DNA from 2 places in the Streptomyces johnsoniae genome. Region 2 is predicted to be linked to the other one. Evidence: riboswitches for the same ligand, from Rfam matches in the RefSeq annotation. Region 2 holds a riboswitch; the other holds the start of a gene.
The links. A riboswitch is a leader RNA that binds a small molecule or an ion and turns the genes downstream of it on or off. The one in region 2 is predicted to bind S-adenosylmethionine.
Positions count from the first base shown of each region.

Region 1: it holds a riboswitch for S-adenosylmethionine, as region 2 does, so the genes downstream of both, RM779_RS24930 (aminotransferase class V-fold PLP-dependent enzyme) here and thrC (threonine synthase) in region 2, are expected to answer to the same signal.

Region 1 covers NZ_JAVREV010000015.1:169,914-180,054, reverse strand. Annotated here, with positions in the region: gene RM779_RS24960 (SDR family NAD(P)-dependent oxidoreductase) at 1-1,032, shown strand, start outside; gene RM779_RS24955 (alpha/beta fold hydrolase) at 1,019-1,888, shown strand; gene RM779_RS24950 (phosphotransferase family protein) at 1,903-2,940, opposite strand; gene RM779_RS24945 (acyl-CoA dehydrogenase family protein) at 2,937-4,178, opposite strand; gene RM779_RS24940 (zinc-binding dehydrogenase) at 4,324-5,370, shown strand; gene RM779_RS24935 (hypothetical protein) at 5,375-5,710, opposite strand; SAM riboswitch class IV at 5,903-6,021, shown strand; gene RM779_RS24930 (aminotransferase class V-fold PLP-dependent enzyme) at 6,037-7,332, shown strand; gene RM779_RS24925 (response regulator transcription factor) at 7,398-8,048, opposite strand; gene RM779_RS24920 (sensor histidine kinase) at 8,101-9,462, opposite strand; gene RM779_RS24915 (hypothetical protein) at 9,536-10,120, opposite strand.
Region 2 covers NZ_JAVREV010000002.1:423,065-433,205, forward strand. Annotated here, with positions in the region: gene RM779_RS05045 (DUF4031 domain-containing protein) at 1-28, opposite strand, end outside; gene RM779_RS05050 (hypothetical protein) at 25-399, opposite strand; gene RM779_RS05055 (MurR/RpiR family transcriptional regulator) at 497-1,441, shown strand; gene murQ (N-acetylmuramic acid 6-phosphate etherase) at 1,471-2,379, shown strand; gene RM779_RS05065 (phosphotransferase family protein) at 2,376-3,317, shown strand; gene RM779_RS05070 (hypothetical protein) at 3,368-3,826, opposite strand; gene groL (chaperonin GroEL) at 3,989-5,617, opposite strand; gene RM779_RS05080 (cold-shock protein) at 6,089-6,292, opposite strand; gene RM779_RS05085 (MoaD/ThiS family protein) at 6,718-6,993, opposite strand; gene thrC (threonine synthase) at 6,990-8,288, opposite strand; SAM riboswitch class I at 8,305-8,442, opposite strand; gene RM779_RS05095 (glucosyl-3-phosphoglycerate synthase) at 8,670-9,635, shown strand; gene RM779_RS05100 (alpha,alpha-trehalose-phosphate synthase (UDP-forming)) at 9,698-10,141, shown strand, end outside.

The sequences.
Region 1 (10,141 bases), on a different contig from region 2:
GGGCGCGGGGCCGGGCACCTGGCGCTGCTGTCGCGCCGCGGCGCGGACACCCCGGGCGCGGCCGAGCTGCTCGCGGCCCTGCACGACCTCGGCGCGCGGACGTCCGTGCACGCGGCGGACGTCACGGACGAGGCGGTGCTGCGCGGGATCGTGGCGGACGCCGCGGCGCGGGGGCGGCCGGTGCGGGGCGTCGTGCACGCCACCATGCACATCGACGACGCGCCGCTCGCGGAGCTGTCGGCGGAGCGCATCCGGGCCGTGCTGGCGCCGAAGTTCCTCGGCGGCGCGCTGCTCGACGGGCTGACCGCCGAACTGCCGCTGGATCTGTTCCTGGCCTACTCCTCGTTCGCCGCGGGCGTCGGGAACCTGGGGCAGGCGGCCTACGCCGCGGGGAACCTGTATCTCGAAGCGCTGGTCCGCCGACGGCGCGCGGCGGGTTCTCCCGGGCTGGCCGTGGCGCTCGGCACGCTGGGCGAGACGGGCTTCGCGGCGCGCGATCCGCTGCTGACGAACCGTCTTGAGCGGATCGGGGTGCACCCGATGACGCCGGCGGAGGCGCACGCCGCGAGCCTGGCCTTCGAGGCGGCGGGCGTCGGCGTGGGCACCGTCGGGCACTTCGACTGGGACCGGCTGCGCGAGGTGATGCCGGGGGTGAACGGTCCGCGCTTCGCGGCCGTCCTCTCCGAGGGCGGCGGCCGGCCGCGCGACGGGGGCCCCGAGGAGCTGGGCAGACGCCTTTCCGGCCTGTCGGATGAGGAGGCCACGGGCGTGGTCGCCGACGTACTCGCGGAGGAGCTGGCCAGAGTGCTGCACACCGAGCCGGACCGCATCGACCGGGCCCGCCGCCTCGACCGGCTGGGCATGGACTCGCTGATGGCCGCGGAGCTGGTGGTCGCGGCGCGGCGGCGCCTGGGCTGCGACCTGCCGGCCCTGGAGATCATGAACGCCTCCGGACTCACCGACCTCGCCCGGCGCACCGTGCCCAGGGTCGGCCGCGCCGCGCGGAAGGAGCATACGGGTGTCCGGGCATGACACCGGAGAGGTGCGGGACTTCGCTTACGAGGGGTTCCGTTACAGCTGCCGGGTGGTGGCGGCGCACCGCCCGCGCCTCGACCCGGTGCTGATCCTGGGCGGGGCGTTCCAGGACAAGGACTCCTGGCGGCAGCACCAGCCGTACTTCGGCGCGATGGCCGACCTGGTCACCGTCGACCTGCCGGGCTGGGGCGACGCGGACGACCTGCCGGCCCGTTACGGCTACGACTTCCTGGCCGCCGCGCTTGAGCACCTGCTCACCGGGCTCGGCCGGCCGCGGGTCAACCTGGTGGGGGCGTCCTACGGATCGCTGGTGGCCTACTGCCTGGCGCAGCGCTGCCAGGACCGGATCGCGCGCATGGTCCTCAGCGGCGCGTTCGACGGCGTTCCCGCGCACACCAGGGCCACGCACGAGCGGACGGTGGAGTTGCTCGCGGCCGGCCGGACCGTGGAGTTCACGGAGGTGATGCTGTCGCTGCTGGCGCCGCGGACGCGGGCCGGGGCCGCGGACGGGCGGAACGAGGCACTGACGCGGCTGCTGCGCGCCCAGTTCGCCGGGATGACGCCGGAGGCGGCCGTCCGGTACGCGGAAAACTCGGCGCGGGTCCTCGCCCATCCGCGGCTGCGGTCCGGGGGGCACGACGTGCCGACGCTGGTGCTCGCCGGTGAGCTGGACCTGTGCACGCCGCCGGAGACGGGCCGGCGGGTGGCGGCGATGATCCCCGGGGCGGCCTTCGTGACGGTGCCGGACGCGGGCCACCTGATGTGGCTTGAGCGGCCCAGGCAGTTCGTCGGGCTGCTCGACGACTTCTTCTCGGGCCGGTCCGTGGGCGAACTGGCCTGCGGCGCACGGTGACCCGGGCGCCCGGGTCAGGCGGCGCGGACGGCGGCCGTGCAGCGGCGGTGCAGGTCCGCCACGACGGCGGGCAGGTCGCGGAACGCCGGGTTGTGGGTCTGGCCGTGGTGGTAACGGTAGGTGATCTGCTGGGCGATGGCCGCGAGCCGGAACCGGCCGAAGGTCTCGTAGAACGGCCAGTGGTCCGCGTGCAGGCCGGTGCGTGCGCAGTAGCGGGCCACGATCTGGGCGCGGGTGTACATGCCGGGCAGGTGGCTCGGCTGGCGGCGGGCGGCGAGGGCGGCGGGGCCGTCGCCGGCCTCGGTCCAGTAGGCGAGGGCGCTGCCGAGGTCCATCAGGGGGTCGCCGATGGTGGCCATCTCCCAGTCGAGGACACCGCGCACGCGCAGGTCGTCGGCGTTCAGGACGAGGTTGTCCAGCCGCCAGTCGTTGTGGATGACGCGGGCCCCGGTGTCGGCCGGCCGGTGGGCGGCGAGCCAGGAGGTGACGGCGGCGAAGTCGGGCGAGCCTGGCGTGCGGGCCCGTTCGTAGCGGCGGGTCCAGCCCTCGACCTGGCGCCGCACGTAGCCTTCGCCGCGGCCGAGTTCCGCCAGGCCGGGAGTCGTGGGGTCGACGCGGTGCAGCTCGACGAGGGTGTCGACGTAGGTCTCCGAGAGGGCTGTGGCGCGGGCGGTGTCCAGGGCGAGTCCCGGGGGCGGGTCGCGGCGCAGGACGACGCCGGGCACGCGGTCCATCACCAGGAAGTCGCAGCCGATGACGGCGGGGTCCCGGCACAGCGCGCGGACGGCGGGCACCAGGGGGAACGCGGGCGCGAGCGCCCGGAGCACGTGGTGTTCGCGAACCATGTCGTGGGCGGACGCGGCCTTGTGTCCTGCGGGCGGGCGGCGCAGGACGAGTTCGGCGCCGGGGTAGCGCAGCAGGTAGGTGAGGTTGGAGGCGCCGCCGGTGAACTGGGAGACCTCGGGGGTGCCGGTCAGGTGCGGAAGCTGCCGTTTGAGCCAGGTGTCGACGCGGGCGACGTCGAAGGCGTCCTCGGCGCGGACGGCGTTCACAACTGCTCCTGCTCCTGCTGCTGCTCCTGCTGCGCGGCGAGTTCGAGGCGGGCGACGAGGGCGAGGTGCACTTCGTCGGGTCCGTCGGCCAGGCGCAGCGCGCGGGCGGTGGCGTAGGCGGCGGCGAGCGGGGTGTCGTCGGAGAGGCCGGCGGCGCCGTGCAGTTGGACGGCCATGTCGACGACGTCACAGGCCATGGCGGGCACGGCCGCCTTGACCTGGGACAGCGGACCGCGGGCCGCGGCGGGCCCCCGGGTGTCGAGCAGCCAGGCGGCGTGCAGCACGTGCAGCCGCGCCTGGTCGATGGCGATGCGGGCGCGGGCGATGCGTTCGCGGTTGCCGCCGAGGTCGGCCAGCGGCCGGCCGAAGGCGGTTCGGGCCGTGGCGCGGCGGCAGGCGAGGTGCAGGGCGCGTTCCGCGAGGCCGATCAGGCGCATGCAGTGGTGGATGCGGCCGGGGCCGAGCCGGGACTGGGCGATGGCGAAGCCGTGGCCCGGGCCGCCGATGACCGCGTCGCGGGGCAGACGCACATCGGTGAAGGTGACCTCGCCGTGGCCGTAGGGCTCGTCGTAGTGGCCGAGCACGGGCAGCATCCGTTCGATGCGGACGCCCGGGGTGCCGGTGGGGACGAGCACCATGGAGTGCCGCCGGTGGCGCTCGGCGGCGGGGTCGGTGAGACCCATGAAGACGAGGAACCGGCAGTCGGGGTGGCCGAGGCCGGTGCTCCACCACTTGCGGCCGTTGAGGACGACCTCGTCGCCCTGGACGACGGCGGTGGCGGCCATGGTGGTGGCGTCGGAGGAGGCGACGCCGGGCTCGGTCATGCAGAACGCGGAACGGATCTCACCGGCGAGCAGCGGCGCGAGCCACCGGTCGCGCTGCTCGCGGGTGCCGTGGTGCAGCAGGACCTCGGCGTTGCCGGTGTCGGGGGCGTTGCAGTTGAAGACCTCGGGCGCGAGCGGCGAGTGGCCCATCTGCTCGGCGAGCGGGGCGTATTCGGCGGTGGTGAGGCCGGGCCCGTGCGCCGGGTCGGAGAGGTAGAGGTTCCACAGCCCGGCGGCGCGGGCGGCGGCCTTCAGCTCGGCGGTCACGGGCGGAACGGTCCACGGTCCCGGCCGTTCGCGTGCGGCGCTCAGGTGCGCCCGGTGTGCGGCCTCGGCGGGCAGGATCTCCGATTCGAGGAAGTGGCGCACGGATTCGAGGTAGCCGCGCGCCCGGGGAGTGTGCGCGAAGTCCACGTCGGCCTCCTCGTGCGGTCGTGTGGTGCGTGCCCGGGGAGGTTAGCGGCGGGCGGGGCGCGGCTCAACAGGGCGTGCCCTCCCGCGGTCTCGCGCGGTCTCGCGCGGTCTGGCGCGCGCGGCGAGGCGGGGCTACGGTCGGCCGGTGGAGACGATGCCTGCGGGACGGCTTGACGTGGCGGCGGGACGGTTCGCCGTCGAGGAGGTTCCGGTGCCGGAGCCGGGACCGGGCGAGGTGCTGATCGAGGTGCGGGCGGCGGGGGTGTGTCTCTCGGACGCGCACCTGATCGACGGCTCGCTGCGGCCGCTGTACCTGGCGGGCGAGAAGGTGACGCTGGGGCACGAGGTGGCGGGCGTGGTGCACGCGGCCGGCCCGCGGCTCGTGGGCGACTGGGCGCCCGGGCGGCGGGTGCTGCTGGCGGCCGGGCAGAGCTGCGGGGTGTGCCCCTCGTGCGTGCGCCGCAGGCCGTGCCCGCGGGTGCTGACTCGCGGTGTGGACTACGACGGCGGGTGGGCGCGGTACGCGCTGGCCCGCGAGGACACGCTGGTGCCGATTCCGGATGGGCTGCCGTTCGAGCAGGCGGCGATCATCCCCGACGCGGTCTCCACGCCCTACGCGGCCGTCGTGGGAACGGCGGGGGTGCGGCCTGCGCAGTCGGTGGGGATCTGGGGCGCGGGCGGCCTGGGGGCGCACGCCGTGCGCCTGGCGCGGCTGGCGGGCGCGGTGCCGGTCATCGCCGTTGACCCGCTGCCCGTGGCCAGGGAACGGGCGCTGGCCTTCGGCGCGGACGCCGCCCTCGACCCGGCGGCGCCCGACTTCACCGCGGCGGTGCTGCGTGCGACGGGCGGCGCGGGTCTCGACGTCGCGCTCGACGTCGCGGGCGTGCCCGCGGTGCGCGAGCAGGCCGCGGCGGTGCTCGGCGCGGCCGGTGTGCTGGTGCTGGTGGGGCTGACGCACGCGCCGTTGACGATCACGCAGGGCACGCGGTTCAGCTATCTGGGCAACCAGGTGCGCGGCCACTACGGTTCAGGACCAGGGCACATCGAGGAGCTGATCCGGCTGGCCACGACGGGCCGCCTGGACCTGGGGCCCTCGGTCAGCGGCCTGGTGCCGCTGACCGAGGCGCCACACGCGGTGGAACGGCTGACGAGCGGCGCGGACCGGCCGGTCCGCCTGGTGCTCGTGCCGTGAGCGGTCAGGCGTTCCTCGTCGGGAAGAACTTCACGCTGCCGGCCCCTTCGCTCTCGAAGCCGGCGCCGGACTGGATGTCCCGCGGCAACTCGTAGGTGCAGGCGCCGTCCGCGTACAGGCGGGCGGTGAACACCGTCGCGTTGAAGCCGCCCACGGCGGGCTCCTCAGGGTCGGCCAGCGGGTAGCACAGGTACGGCTCGGGAAGATCGACAACGTTCTCGTTGCCGCCGAGGGTGTGGTACCTGAACTCCCCGGTCTGTGCCTGGGCGGTGACGGCCGGTCCGGTGACGGCGATGAGGGCGGCGGCGGCCAGGGTGCCCGCGGCGTGTCGAATGCGCATGATGTCCTCTCGGCTTGGCAATGGCCCTGCGTGGCGGCGCCGCTGCGGGGCAGCGCCGTGATCGGGGCCAATGAACACCGCCCGTGCTACCCGGTGCAATCGCCCGCATGCACTGCGTACTTCCTTCGTGTGATCCTCGTCCCACGGGCGAGTGGCCGACGAGGCGGCGGTGTGTGGCAGAATCACCCACAAGGTCACGAGTGACAGCGCTGATGGACCCCGGTCCGCTGTCCGGCAACCCTCCTGCCGTGGTGGGGTGCTCCGGGTGATGACCGGGCCGCGGACAGCAAGGTCCGTGGCAAGCGCGGATCTTGGAGTTTTTCGCCATGACCACTCTGTCCTGCGGCACGCTGCCCGGAAACACGCACGCCCCCACCGGCCCCGCGCTGCCCGTACTGAGCGACGGGGTGCGCGTGCCGCTCGCCGCCGGCGGCGAAGTGGAGTACGCGGCCCTCGACTACGCGGCCAGCGCCCCCGCCCTGCGCTCGGTGTGGGCGGACGTCGCGGAGTTCGCGCCGCTGTACGGCAGCGTGCACCGCGGCGCCGGGTATCTTTCGCAGCGCGCCACGGAGTTGTTCGAACGCAGCCGGGAGACGGTGGCCTCGTTCCTCGGCTGCCGCCCGGACGACCGGGTGGTGTTCACCCGGTCCACCACCGACTCGCTGAACCTGCTGGCCACCGCGCTGCCCGCGGGCACGCACGTCTTCGTCTTCGAGACCGAGCACCACGCGGCGCTGCTGCCGTGGCGCCGCCACCACGTCACGCACCTGCCCGCGCCCCGTTCCCGCGCGGCGGCCGTGCGCGCCGCGGAGGCGGCCCTCGCGGACGCGCCCGCGGGCGCGCCGAAGCTGCTGTGCGTCACCGGGGCGTCCAACGTCACCGGCGAACTGTGGCCGGTGCGCGAACTGGCCGCGGCCGCGCACCGGCATGGCGCCCGCGTCGTGCTCGACGCGGCCCAGCTGGTGCCGCACCGGGCGGTGGACGTGTCGGAGCTGGACGTCGACTGGGTGGCGTTCTCGGGCCACAAGCTGTACGCCCCGTTCGGCTCGGGTGTGCTGGCCGGCCGCGCGGACTGGCTGGACACGGCCGAGCCGTATCTGGCGGGCGGCGGCGCGACGCGCGTGGTGGCGCGCGGCGCGGACGGCCGGCTGACGGCGGAGTGGTCGGCGGGCGAGGCCAGGCACGAGGCGGGTTCGCCGAACGTGATCGGGGCCTACGCCATCGCGGCCGCCTGCCGGGCACTGTCGGCGGCCGGGTACGGGGCGCTGGCCGAGCACGAGGAGCGGCTGCTCGGGGTGCTGCGGGACGGTCTCGCGGCGGTGCCCGCGGTCCGGGAGCTGTCGCTGTTCGGCCAGGACGCGCCGCGGATCGCGGTGGTGTCGTTCACGGTGGCGGGCCGGGACAGCGCGGAGTTCGCGCGGGAGCTGTCGGAGCGCTACGGGATCGGGGTGCGCTCGGGACTGTTCTGCGCGCAGCCGCTGGTGCGCCGGCTGCTGGGCGAGGCGGACGCGGACGGCGACTGCGAAGGGCCCGTGCAGGCGATCCGGGCCAGCTTCGGCGCCGGGACCCCGGCCGAGCACGTGCACCGCCTGATCCGCGCGGTGCGGGAGCTGGCAGGCTGAGGCCGCGGACGACGCGGCCCCGGCCGGGAGCGGCCACGGACCCGTTCACGTCATGACGGGTCGTGTCACGACGTGTGTTCGAGAAAGCGCAGCACCGCAAGGACCCGGCGGTGGCCCGGCTCGGTGGGGGGCAGCCCCAGCTTGAGGAAGATGTGGGCGACGTGCTTCTCGACCGCGCGTTCCGAGACGACGAACGACGCGGCAATGGAATGGTTCGTCCTCCCCTCCGCCATCAGCGCCAGCACCTCGCGCTCGCGCGGCGTCAGCGCGTCGAGCGCGTCGCCACGCCGGACCGCGCCGAAGAGGCGGCCCACGACGTCGGGGTCGAGGGCGGTGCCGCCTGCCGCCACCCGGCGCAGGGAGTCGGTGAACTCGGCGATGTCCATCACCCGCTCCTTCAACAGGTAGCCGACCCCCGCCGCGCCGTCGCCGATCAGTTCGGCGGCGTACCTCGTCTCGACGTACTGGGAGAAGATCAGCGTCCCGGTGCCCGGGTGGTCCCTGCGGATGGCGACGGCCGCCCGCAGTCCCTCGTCCGAGTGGCCGGGCGGCAGCCGGATGTCGATGACGGCGGCATCCGGCCGGTGTTCCGCGACGGCGGCGAGCAACGCCTCCGCGTCCCCGACGGCGGCTGCGACTTCGATGCCCCGCAGGCCCAGGAGCTGGACGAGGCCCTCCCGCAGGATGGCGGAGTCCTCGGCGATGACGATGCGCATGTGCTTCCGTTCGCTGATGCGGTGGTCTTCCGGCCTGCCGGCCCAGGCCCGCTCAGTCCGCCTGCCGACGGGCGGGCAGTTCGACGGTGACAGTGGTCGGCCCACCGGCCGGGCTGGTACAGGCGAGTGTGCCGTCCACCGTACGGACCCGGGCCAGCAGTCCGGTGAGCCCGCTGCCCGCTCCGGGCAGCGCCCCGCCGGCCCCGTCGTCCCACACGGTCAGCACCAGGGTGTCGCCCCGCACCCGGACGTCCACCAGGACGCGGGTGGCGCGGCTGTGCTTGGCCGCGTTGGCGAGCAGTTCGGCGGCGCAGAAGTAGGCGATGGACTCGACGGCGGGGGCCGGCCGGAACGGCAGGGCGGTCGTCAGGTCGGTGGGCAGGGGCCCGTCGGTGACGAGCGTGGCGAGCGCGGTGGCCAGGCCCTGATCAAGAACGGGTGGGTGGATGCCTCTGACCAGGCCCCGTAGATCGGACACGGCCGCCGAGGCGTTGCTCCTGGCCGTCTCGATCACGGCCAGGACCTGTTCCGGGTCCGCGCCGGCCTCGATCAGCTCCTGGATCGTGGCGAGGTGCACCCCGAGTCCAACCAGCCGGGCCTGCGTGCCGTCGTGCAGGTCGCGTTCGATGCGGCGCAGGGTGGCCGCGGCGTCGTCGACCGCCTGGGCGCGGGTCTCCTCCAGCGTCCTGATGCGGCGGTCGCGGTCGTCGGTGACGCCGGGGCCGAGGAGCGCTCGCTGCAGCAGCACGTGTGAAGTGGTGGCGACCCGCAACAGCCATGGCGCCGCCAGCAGCAGCAGGGCCCCTACCGCCATGGGCACCAGCCAGCGGGGCCAGGTGTCGAGTTGTACCCCCGCCACCTCGAGCGCGACGTGGTCGATGCTCCCGTCGGAGCGGCGGACCGTGTGGTTGTTCCAGTGCCGGACCACCGGGTGGGCGAACAGCAGGAGCCCGTACACGTATCCGACCAGCACCGCACACACCGGAAGCAGCGCGGCGAACGGCGCGGTGAGCGCGTATCCCACGGCACGCCAGCCGTCCCGCTGGGTCAGCCGCGCCCTCCGCCACCCCAGGGCGCCCCGCCACGACGGCTCGTTCCCCTCCGGGATGTCGGCCGGACGGTCGATCCGTTGACCGAGGAGTGCCCCGGTCAGGGCCCGCTGGACGTCGCCCAGGGCGAGCGCACCACGGACGGTGAGCGCCATCAGCCACAGGCCGAAGGTCGTCCAGGACAGCACCCCCGCAACGAGAAGTCCGGCGAGCACCAGCACCAGCCCCAGGAGCGCGAGGGGCAGCGCGCACACGGCACACAGCACGGCGGCGAGTGCCCGTGGCGCGAAGGGCGAGGCCAGGCGCGGGCGGCCCGGGCGAAGCCGGTCCCCGGTCCGGTACTGGTTCACTCGCCGCTGGTTCATGAGTCCCCCACTCGGGATCGTCGTCCACGGGCCGCCGGCCGCACACGTTCCGGCGCCGACGAGGGCGTCGGCCTCACAGTTGGTTCACGACGGGCCACGCCAGTGCGCCGCCGATCGCGACGGTCAGCAACGCCCTGACGAGGGTCGGGCCCGGGGCATGGCCCGTGCCCAGCAGCGCGGTGAGGAGCCGGCTCTGGGAGGTGGTCAGCCCCCGGCCTATCCAGGGCATCACGAGCAGGAACGTCACCCCACCGGGAATGGCATGCGTCAGCCAGGCGCCGACGAGCGTCGGCCCGCCCCAGTCCGTCTCCGGGTGGGCGTCCGGCCGCAGCGGATAGCCCAGGTTCATCGGCACCAGCCACCAGCCGTAGACGGTGACCAGCGCGGCGACCAGGTTAAGCGGCAGCGACAGCACCGCGTGCGCCAGCCCTCGCACCCTCCCGGCGCGCTCGGGCGCGGCGACCTCGACGCCGAGCAGCACTCGGGCCAGGCCCCGTTGCACCCGGCCGGCCGGCCCCCCGGCCAGGGCCAACGGCACGCACAGCGCGCCCACGGGCAAGGCGAGCAGCAGGTAGGCGACGCGCTTCCAGGTCTCGGCGAGGAACGGTCGGCGCAGGACGGTCAAAGCGCGGGCGGTGGCGGTGCGGCTCTCGGTCATGCGTCCAGCCTGCGCAGCGCG
Region 2 (10,141 bases):
AGCTCGGCGGATCGATGAGAACGGTCATTGCCGCGCCCCCGCGAGGGAGCCCACCGCCGCCACCGGCCGGCCGGTCACCCCGCACACCCAGTGCGGGTGCTCGCCCAGCTCAGGCTCCACGTCCAGCGCGTGCGGCTCCAGCTCCACGCACAGCGGGCACAGCGGCCACCGGCCGTGCCGCTCAAGCAACTCGTCCTGAATGTCCTGTGCCAGCAGCCCGGTGACGAAAACTGCCCCCGCCGGCCACTGGTCGCACCACCAGCGGCGGTGGGAAACTGCCTTCTCCAGCATGGAAACTTCCGCCGGCCCGGCTACCCCGTCCGCCGCCAGATCGGCCAGCACCAGGGCCCTGCCCCGGTGCAGGGCCTCCTCCGAAGTCGGCTGTTCCATACCGACCATTGCACCAGAGTCCCGGCCATTTTCCGACCCGTCCCGTGACCCGGAGGGCTTGACGGACCGTCTCTGCCGAAAATACGTTTCACCTGTGAGGAACGCGATGAAGGAAAATTTCGCCCGCCGGGCCGGAAGACCCCGTCCCGTCGCCGTCGCTCCCCGCCCCGCACCCCCGGAGCCGGGGGCGCTCGCCGCCAAGGTGCGGACCATGGCACCCTCCATGACCCGTTCCATGCAGCGCGTCGCCGAAACCGTCGCCGGGGACCCGGCCGGCTGCGCCGCGCTCACCGTGACCGGCCTCGCCGAGCGCACCGGCACCAGCGAGGCCACCGTCGTCCGCACCGCGCGCCTCCTCGGCTACCCCGGGTACCGCGACCTGCGGCTCGCCCTGGCCGGGCTCGCCGCGCAGCAGGCGTCGGGCGCCGCGCCCGCCGTCACGGCGGACATCTCCGTGGACGACCCGATGAGCGAGGTGGTCGCCAAGCTCACGGCGGACGAGCGGCAGACCCTCACCGACACCGCGGGGGCCCTCGACCTGGCCCAGCTGGAGGCGTCCGTCGGCGCCCTGGCCTCGGCCCGCCGCATCGACGTGTACGGCATCGGCGCGTCCTCGCTCGTCGCGCAGGACCTGGCCCAGAAACTGCTGCGCATCGGCCTGGTCGCGCACGCCCACGCCGACCCGCACCTCGCGGTCACCAACGCCGTGCAGCTGCGCACCGGCGACGTCGCCATCGCCATCACCCACTCCGGCAGAACCGTGGACGTGATCGAGCCGCTCCAGGCCGCGTTCGACCACGGCGCGACGACGATAGCCGTCACGGGCCGCCCGGACGGGGAGGTCACCCAGTACGCGGACCACGTGCTGACCACCTCCACCGCGCGGGAGAGCGAGCTGCGCCCGGCCGCCATGTCCAGCAGGACCAGCCAGCTGCTCGTCGTCGACTGCCTGTTCATCGGGGTGGCGCAGCGCACCTACGAGTCGGCGGCGCCCGCGCTGCACGCCAGTTACGAGGCGCTGGCCCACCGCCATTCGCCACGCGATCGCTGATACCACCAGACCGGAGAGAGCCGCTCCCGATGGCCACCGAGTTCGACGCGCTGACGACCGAGGCGTACCGCCCCGAGCTTGCCGAGATCGACCAACGCCCCACGCTGGAGATCGCCCGCCTCATGAACGCCGAGGACGCGGGCGTTCCCGGCGCCGTGGCCGCCGAGCTGCCGCGCATCGCCGCCGCCATCGACGCGGCGGCGGCGCGCATGGCGCGCGGCGGGCGGCTGCTGTACCTGGGTGCCGGGACCGCGGGGCGGCTCGGCGTGCTGGACGCGAGCGAGTGCCCGCCCACGTTCAACACCGGGCCGAACGAGGTGATCGGCCTCATCGCCGGCGGCCCCGACGCGCTGGTGTCGGCCGTGGAGGGCGCCGAGGACAGCAGACAGCTGGCCGCGGCCGACCTCGACGGGCGGCACGTCACCGCCGACGACGTGGTCGTCGGCATCTCGGCCTCCGGCCGCACCCCGTACGCGGTCGGCGCCGTCGAGCACGCCCGCGCCAGGGGGGCGCTCACCATCGGGGTGTCCTGCAACGCGGGCTCGCCGCTCGCGGCGGCGGCCGAGCACGGCATCGAGGTGGTCGTGGGCCCGGAGCTGATCACGGGCTCCACGCGGCTGAAGGCGGGCACGGCGCAGAAGCTGGTGCTCAACATGATCTCGACCATCAGCATGATCCGGCTCGGCAAGACCTACGGAAACCTGATGGTCGACGTCCGGGCCTCCAACGACAAGCTCCGCGCCAGGTCGCGGCGCATCGTCCACCTCGCCACCGGCGCGCCCGCCGAGGTCATCGAGAGCGCGCTGACGGCGACCGGCGGCGAGGTGAAGCACGCGATCCTCACGATCCTCGGCGGCGTGGACGCGCCCACGGCCGGCCGGCTGCTGAGCCAGTCGCACGGCCACCTGCGCGCGGCCCTGACCGCGGCCCGCGGATGACGGCCGCGGCCACGGTCACGCCGTTCCTCGAAGCGGCCGGGATACCGGCCGCCGAGCTGGCCGGGTGCGAGCCGCTGACCGGCGGCACGTACAACACGCTGCTGCGCGTCCGGCTGCGGGCGGGCACCCGCCTGGTGCTCAAGCTGCCGCCGCCCCGCGAGGTGCCCGCCCTCGCCTACGAACGGGACCTGCTGCGCGGCGAGGTGATGTTCTACCGCGCGGCGGCGGGCGTCGGCGTGCCGGTGCCCGAGGTGGTGGCCGCGGGCGACGGCTTCGTGCTGATGACGGAGTGCGCGGGCACCGGTTGGCATCAGGCACCGCCGCCCGCGGCGGACCGCGACCGGCTGCGCCGGGCACTGGGCGAGCTGGCCGGGCGCCTGCACACGGTCACGGGCCCGCGCTTCGGCTACCCGAGCGGGGCGATCCCGGCCGCGGACGGGTGGCGCGGCACGTTCCTGGCGATGCTGTCGGCCCTGCTGGACGACGCCGAACGGTACGCCGTCCGCCTGCCCGTGCCGGCCGAACGGATACGCGCGCTGGCTTCGGCCGCGGCACCCGCCCTTGATGAGGTCACGGTCCCCGTGCTGGTGCACTTCGACCTGTGGGACGGCAACGTGCTGATCGACGGCGGGGAGATCAGCGCGCTGATCGACGGCGAACGCATGATGTGGGGCGACCCCCTGGCCGAGCTGACCTCGCTGAACCTGCTGGGCGGGCCCGAGGACGACGCGGCCCTGCTCGCCGGCTACGCGGTGGGCGGCGGCAGGACCGCGTTCGACGAGGCGGCGCACCTGCGTATGGCGCTCTACCGCTGCTACCTGTACCTGATCATGCTGATCGAGGCGGCCCCCCGCGGCTACGGCGCCGACCGGCACGCGATGCTCGACGCCCGGGTGAAACCGGCCCTGCGCGCCGCCCTGGACCGCCTCGCGCCCTGACTCCGCGCCCTGACTCCGCGCCCTGACTCCCGCGGGCCCGGGGCCCGGGGTCAGGCCCGCCGCAGGGCGCGGTGGACCGTTGCCGTCGTGGCGCCGTAGACCAGGTGCGGAATCACGTCGGAGACCCAGTCCCCCGCACGCCACGTGCCCGGCTTCGTCACGCCGAGCGCGGTGGCGGGCACGTCGCTGCCCGCCATGGCCGCCGCGCCGAGCGCCGGTCCCGACAGCCAGCCGGGAAACCGGCCGCCGGCCGAGCGGAACAGCGCGTAGGCCGCGCCCACACCGAGGCCCGTCACATACCCCAGCAGGGCGCCCGCAGCCTGCTCGCGCGCCGGTGCATGCTCCTCGTCGCCCGGGTTCACCCCGGTCCGCACGGCCAGTTCATCGGCGACCTGATCCGGCGTGCTGCTCGCGGGCCGCCCGCGGATCAGCATGTCGCCGTACGTCGCGACGTTCAGCGCGGCCGTGCCGGCCGTCCCGGCCAGCAGCCCCTTGGTGAGTGCGTGCATCGGTGCTCCTCCCGCGTCCATCCGCCCGCGTTCCGCTTCCGCTCCCCGGAGTACCCGCGACGGACCGTGCCACGCGCACGCACGGCGAAGGGCGGCACCCCGGGGGGTGCCGCCCTGTGCGCCGTGCGTGGTGCGCCCGGCAGTGGCTTCGGAGCGCTCGGCTCAGAAGTCCATGCCACCGCCCATGCCACCGGCCGCGTCGCCGGCGCCGGCGGCGGCCTTCTCCGGCTTGTCGGCGATGACGGCCTCGGTGGTGAGGAACAGCGCCGCGATGGACGCCGCGTTCTGCAGGGCGGAGCGGGTGACCTTGGTCGGGTCGGGGATGCCCGCGGCCAGCAGGTCGACGTACTCGCCGGTCGCCGCGTTCAGCCCGTGGCCCTGGGGAAGGTTGCGCACCTTCTCCACCACGACGCCGCCCTCAAGGCCGGCGTTCACCGCGATCTGCTTCAGCGGGGCCTCAAGGGCGAGACGGACCGCGGCCGCGCCGGTGGCCTCGTCACCCTCCAGGTCCAGCTTCTCCAGCGCCGAGCCGGCCTGGAGCAGGGCCACGCCACCACCGGCGACGATGCCCTCCTCGACGGCGGCCTTGGCGTTGCGCACCGCGTCCTCGATGCGGTGCTTGCGCTCCTTCAGCTCCACCTCGGTGGCGGCACCGGCCTTGATGACGGCCACGCCGCCGGCCAGCTTCGCCAGGCGCTCCTGGAGCTTCTCGCGGTCGTAGTCCGAGTCCGAGGCGTCGATCTCGGCACGGATCTGGTTGACCCGGCCCTGGACCTGGTCGCTGTCGCCCGCACCGTCGACGATGGTCGTCTCGTCCTTGGTGATGACGACCTTGCGGGCGCGGCCCAGCAGGTCGAGGGTCGCGTTCTCCAGCTTGAGGCCGACCTCCTCGGAGATGACCTGGCCGCCGGTGAGGATCGCGATGTCGCCCAGCATGGCCTTGCGGCGGTCACCGAAGCCCGGGGCCTTGACGGCGACGGACTTGAAGGTGCCGCGGATCTTGTTGACGACGAGGGTGGACAGCGCCTCGCCCTCCACGTCCTCGGCGATGATCAGCAGCGGCTTGCCGGACTGCATGACCTTCTCCAGCAGCGGAAGGAGGTCCTTCACGTTGCTGATCTTGGAGTTGACGATGAGGATGTAGGGGTCCTCGAGCTCCGCCTCCATGCGCTCCATGTCGGTGGCGAAGTAGGCGGAGATGTAGCCCTTGTCGAAGCGCATGCCCTCGGTCAGCTCAAGCTCGAGCCCGAAGGTCTGCGACTCCTCGACGGTGATGACGCCTTCCTTGCCGACCTTGTCCATGGCCTCGGCGATCAGCTCGCCGATCTGGGTGTCCCCGGCCGAGATGGAGGCGGTGGAGGCGATCTGCTCCTTGGTCTCGACCTCCTTGGCCTGGTTCAGCAGGGCCTCGGAGACCTTCTCGACGGCCGCCTCGATGCCCCGCTTCAGGGCCATCGGGTTGGCGCCGGCGGCCACGTTGCGCAGCCCCTCGCGCACGAGCGCCTGGGCCAGCACGGTCGCCGTGGTCGTGCCGTCACCGGCCACGTCGTCCGTCTTCTTGGCTACTTCCTTGACGAGCTCGGCGCCGATCTTCTCGTAGGAGTCCTCGAGCTCGATCTCCTTGGCGATCGACACACCGTCGTTGGTGATCGTGGGGGCGCCCCACTTCTTCTCCAGCACGACGTTCCGGCCCTTGGGGCCGAGCGTGACCTTGACGGCGTCGGCGAGCTGGTTCATCCCGCGCTCAAGGCCGCGCCGCGCCTCCTCGTTGAACGCGATGATCTTGGCCATGTGAAGTGGTCCTCCCAGGACTGGGGTGGATTGCTCCGGACCGCGCTGGCGCCCGCGACGGACGGCCTCGGAACCGGCGGCTCCTTGCGCCGCCCGACCCGTGGACCTCACCGAACCGGTCCTTGCTTGTCACTCTCACCTTCAGAGTGCTAACGCCATGATTAGCACTCTGGCCATGAGAGTGCAAGCAGACAGGGGAGCGAACCAGGTCAGCGCCGCGCCCGCGGCGGCGCGCCACAGAGGCGCACAGGAGCCGCGCGGAGCGCCGGGGCGGGCAACGGGGCGCGGCACGCCCGAAACGGGCGCGAGACGGGCGCAGAGCGCCGCGGAAACGGACACGGAGACGGTCACGGACCGGGCGGGGGAACGGGCGGGGGAACGGGCGGACGGAGCGGGGAAGCGGGCACGAGTAAGGGCCCGCACCCGGATCGGGTGCGGGCCCTTGCGCCAGGCCGCGGTACGGTCGGCTGTTCAGGCGGACACTCGGACCATGTCGGCTTGTGGACCTTTCTGTCCCTGCGAGATCTCGAACTCGACCCGCTGTCCCTCTTCCAGAGTGCGGTAGCCGTCCATTTGGATCGCGCTGTAGTGGACGAACACGTCCGCACCACCGTCTACCGCGATGAAGCCGTAGCCCTTCTCCGCGTTGAACCACTTGACGGTGCCCTGAGCCATTCCTAACTCCCCATTTTGCCGGCCCATTCACGAGACCGCACTTCACGGACCCGGGTCAGACCTCTCAGACCCCACCCCCGGGCGGTCGGGGGGTGTGCGCCGGAACGCGTCGACCGCCGCTGAATGTATCTGGACGGACGCCCAGTGCAACAGGCCATTGGGCAGAGATTTCTCGGCAACCCAGAACGGGCAAATACCGCATACCGCTTGAAAGTTGAACGTTTCATCCGTCGCCAAAAGCGCCAACCCGACAATTGGTGCACCGATTTTTCGCACATTGTTTGCGCGAAGTGTCGTGAATTCACATGCGAGTGGCATGGACGACCGGGGGGACACCGCCACTTTAGCGTCCTCGGACACACGCGACCGCCCCGAACCCGTAGGGCGCGGGGCGGTCGCGGCGGACGGACCTCGGAGGTGCGCCGTCAGCCGCCGGCCACGGCCGGAATGATCGAGATACCCGCGCCGTCGGGAGTCGCCGTGCCCAGGCCATCGGCGAAACGGACGTCGTCGTCGTTCACGTAGACGTTCACGAAACGGCGCAGCTTTCCGTCGTCGTCGAGCACCCGGGCGGCTATGCCCTGGTGGTTGCGCTCAAGGTCGTCCAGGACCTCCCGGAGCGTTCCGCCCTCGGCGGCGACCTCGGCCTGACCGCCGGTGTACGTACGCAGGATGGTCGGGATTCGGACAGTAACGCTCATGATGCGAGGCCAGCCTCTCGGAACGAGTCCAGGTTGGGACGGATGATCGCGGACGGACCGGTGGTCGGCGCCACCGCGTCCAAGGTCTTCAGGCCGTCGCCCGTGTTAAGGACGACCGTCGTCAGCGACGGGTCGAGGAGGCCCGCCTCGATCAGCTTCCCGGTCACGCCCACGGTGACCCCGCCCGCGGTCTCGGCGAAGATCCCTTCCGTGCGGGCCAGCAGCTTGATCGCGTCGACGACCTGCTCGTCGGAGACGTCCTCCACCGCCCCGCCGGTGCGCCGCGCGATGTCCAGCACGTACGGGCCGTCCGCCGGGTTTCCGATGGCCAGCGATTTGGCGATGGTGTCCGGGCGCACCGGCCTGACCACGTCGTGGCCCGCCTTGTACGCCTGCGAGACCGGCGAGCAGCCGGTGGCCTGGGCGCCGAAGATCCGGTAGGGCCGGTCCTCGACCAGGCCGGTCGCGATCAGCTCCTTCAGCCCCTTGTCGATCTTGGTGAGCTGGGAGCCGGAGGCGATCGGGACGACGAGCTGGTCCGGCAGCCGCCAGCCGAGTTGCTCACAGATCTCGTAGGCCAGGGTCTTGGAGCCCTCCGCGTAGTACGGGCGGAGGTTCACGTTCACAAATCCCCAGCCCTCGCCCGCCGGGTCGCCGATCAGCTCGCTGCAGAAACGGTTCACGTCGTCGTAGGTGCCCTCGATGCCGACGACGTCGCCGCCGTAGACGGAGGCCATGACGACCTTGCCCTGCTCCAGGTCGTGCGGGATGAAGACACAGGAACGCAGCCCGGCGCGCGCGGCGGCGGCGCCGACGGCGCCGGCCAGATTGCCGGTGGAGGAGCAGGAGAGCGTGGTGAAGCCGAAGGCGCGCGCGGCCTCGACGGCGTTCGCGACGACCCGGTCCTTGAACGAGTGGGTCGGGTTGCCCGAGTCGTCCTTCACGTACAGGTCGCCGGTGACGCCCAGTTCGGCGGCGAGCCGGTCGGCCCTGACGAGCGGGGTCCAGCCCGGATTCAGATTCGGCTTGTCCGCCACGTCGGCGGGCACGGGGAGCAGCGGGGCGTAACGCCAGATGCTCGCGGGCCCCGAGGCGATCCGGCGGCGCAGCCCTTCGGGGTCGCCGAGCGGCAGATCGTAGGCGATCTCCAGGGGACCGAAACAGGATGCACAAGCGAACGCCGGGGTGAGCGGGAAACGCTCTCCGCACTCCCGGCAGGAGAGCGCGGCGGCGGGGCCGAGATCGGCGGTCGTGGTGACGTGGTGCGCGGAGCCGGTTGCGGTCGGCACAGACATGGGTACGAGGCCCTCCTCCTCATCTTCCCTGCGGCGCCTCTCGCCACAGGCCGGAATTGGCACCTTCCCCACCGGGTCCTCGCATCGTCGCGAGACCGGCGGAAGGGTTGCCGGGGCTTCTACGGGCCGTTCCCTCTGCCCCTCTGGATGAGCGGTATGCAGTTGTGGGCAACAGGCTCCCGATATGCGGAGGACACCTGCGCTGTTCGAGACTGTAACGGACGGCCCCGACAATGGCCCGGGCCGTCCGATCCGCGAGACACGACGGGAGACCGGGAGAATCTCCCAAGAAACCTGTTCCGGCGGGTTCGGACCCCGCCAGGAAGGGGCAGATACGGCCATACAGGTTAAATGTGGCCGAACGCGACAGGAGCGACATTCGTGCTGGAAGAGGCAGAGGAGTGGCTGGCCCGCCGGTCCTGGGACGCCGCTGACCGCCCGCTGGCGCAGCTGTTGCACGCGAAGCGGGCAGCAGGGGCGGCAGGCAGTATCAGCGTGGTACTCCCCGCGCTGAACGAGGAGGCGACCGTCGGGGCCATCGTGGAGGCGCTCCGGCGCGACCTGATGGAGGACGCGCCGCTGATCGACGAGCTGATGGTGGTGGACTCCGGGTCCACCGACCGCACCTCGGAGGTCGCCGCGGCGGCCGGGGCGAAGGTCGTGCACCGCGACGAGATACTGCCGCGGGTCCCGACCGTTCCCGGCAAGGGCGAGGTGCTGTGGCGGTCCCTGCTGGCCGCCAGCGGCGAGATCATCTGTTTCGTCGATGCCGACCTGCGGGACTTCGACTCCCGGTTCGTCTCCGGCATTCTCGGCCCCCTGCTCACCGAGCCGGACGTCCAGCTGGTCAAGGCCATGTACGACCGCCCGCTCGGCGACAACCCGTCCGGCGCCCGCCAGGGCGGCCGGGTGACCGAGCTGGTCGCCCGCCCCCTGCTCAACCTGCACTGGCCCCTGCTGGCCGGCGTGGTCCAGCCGCTCGGCGGCGAGTACGCGGCGCGCCGTTCCCTGCTCGAACAGCTGCCGTTCCCCGTCGGGTACGGCGTGGAGCTGGGCATGCTCATCGACACGCTGAACCTGGCGGGCCTCGACGCACTCGGCCAGGTCGATGTGGGCGTGCGCAAGCACCGGCACCAGGACGGGCAGGCGCTCGGCCGCATGGCGACCGCGATCATGCGGACGGCGCAGAGCCGTCTGCCGGGCTCCGTCATGCCGATCCGTCTCGGCCTGACCCAGTTCGAACGCACCGACGACGGCGGCTTCACGCCGCTGACGCACCCGATCAACGCGGAGGAACGCCCTCCGATGGCCACCATCCCCGAGTACGCCGCCCGCCAGGCCGCATAGCCTCCGGACTCCTGTGGCAGGGCACACGTTTGGGAAGTGATCCGAATGGCTAGTTACCGCGCGTGACTCACGACGAGCACCGAGCACAGTCCCCCGGCCGGCCGGGGCAGGTCCTGGTCGCGTCCAACCGCGGCCCGGTGAGCTTCAGCCTCGGCGCCGACGGCTCCCTGACCGCGAAGCGCGGCGGCGGCGGCCTGGTGTCCGGGCTCAGCACGCTCACCCCGGGCACCGGCACCTGGGTGTGCGCCGCGCTCGGCGAGGGCGACCGCGCCGCCGTGGCGCGCTCCGGCGCACGCCTCGACCCGGCGGACACCGGCGGCCAGGCGGTGCGGATGCTGGACATTCCGGACGGCACGTTCGACGCCGCGTACAACGGCATCGCCAACTCCGTGCTGTGGTTCGTCCATCACCTGCTGTACCAGACGCCGTTCGAGCCCGTCTTCGACGCCGCCTTCGAGGCGCAGTGGGCCGACTACGAGACGTACAACGCGGCCTTCGCCGAGGCG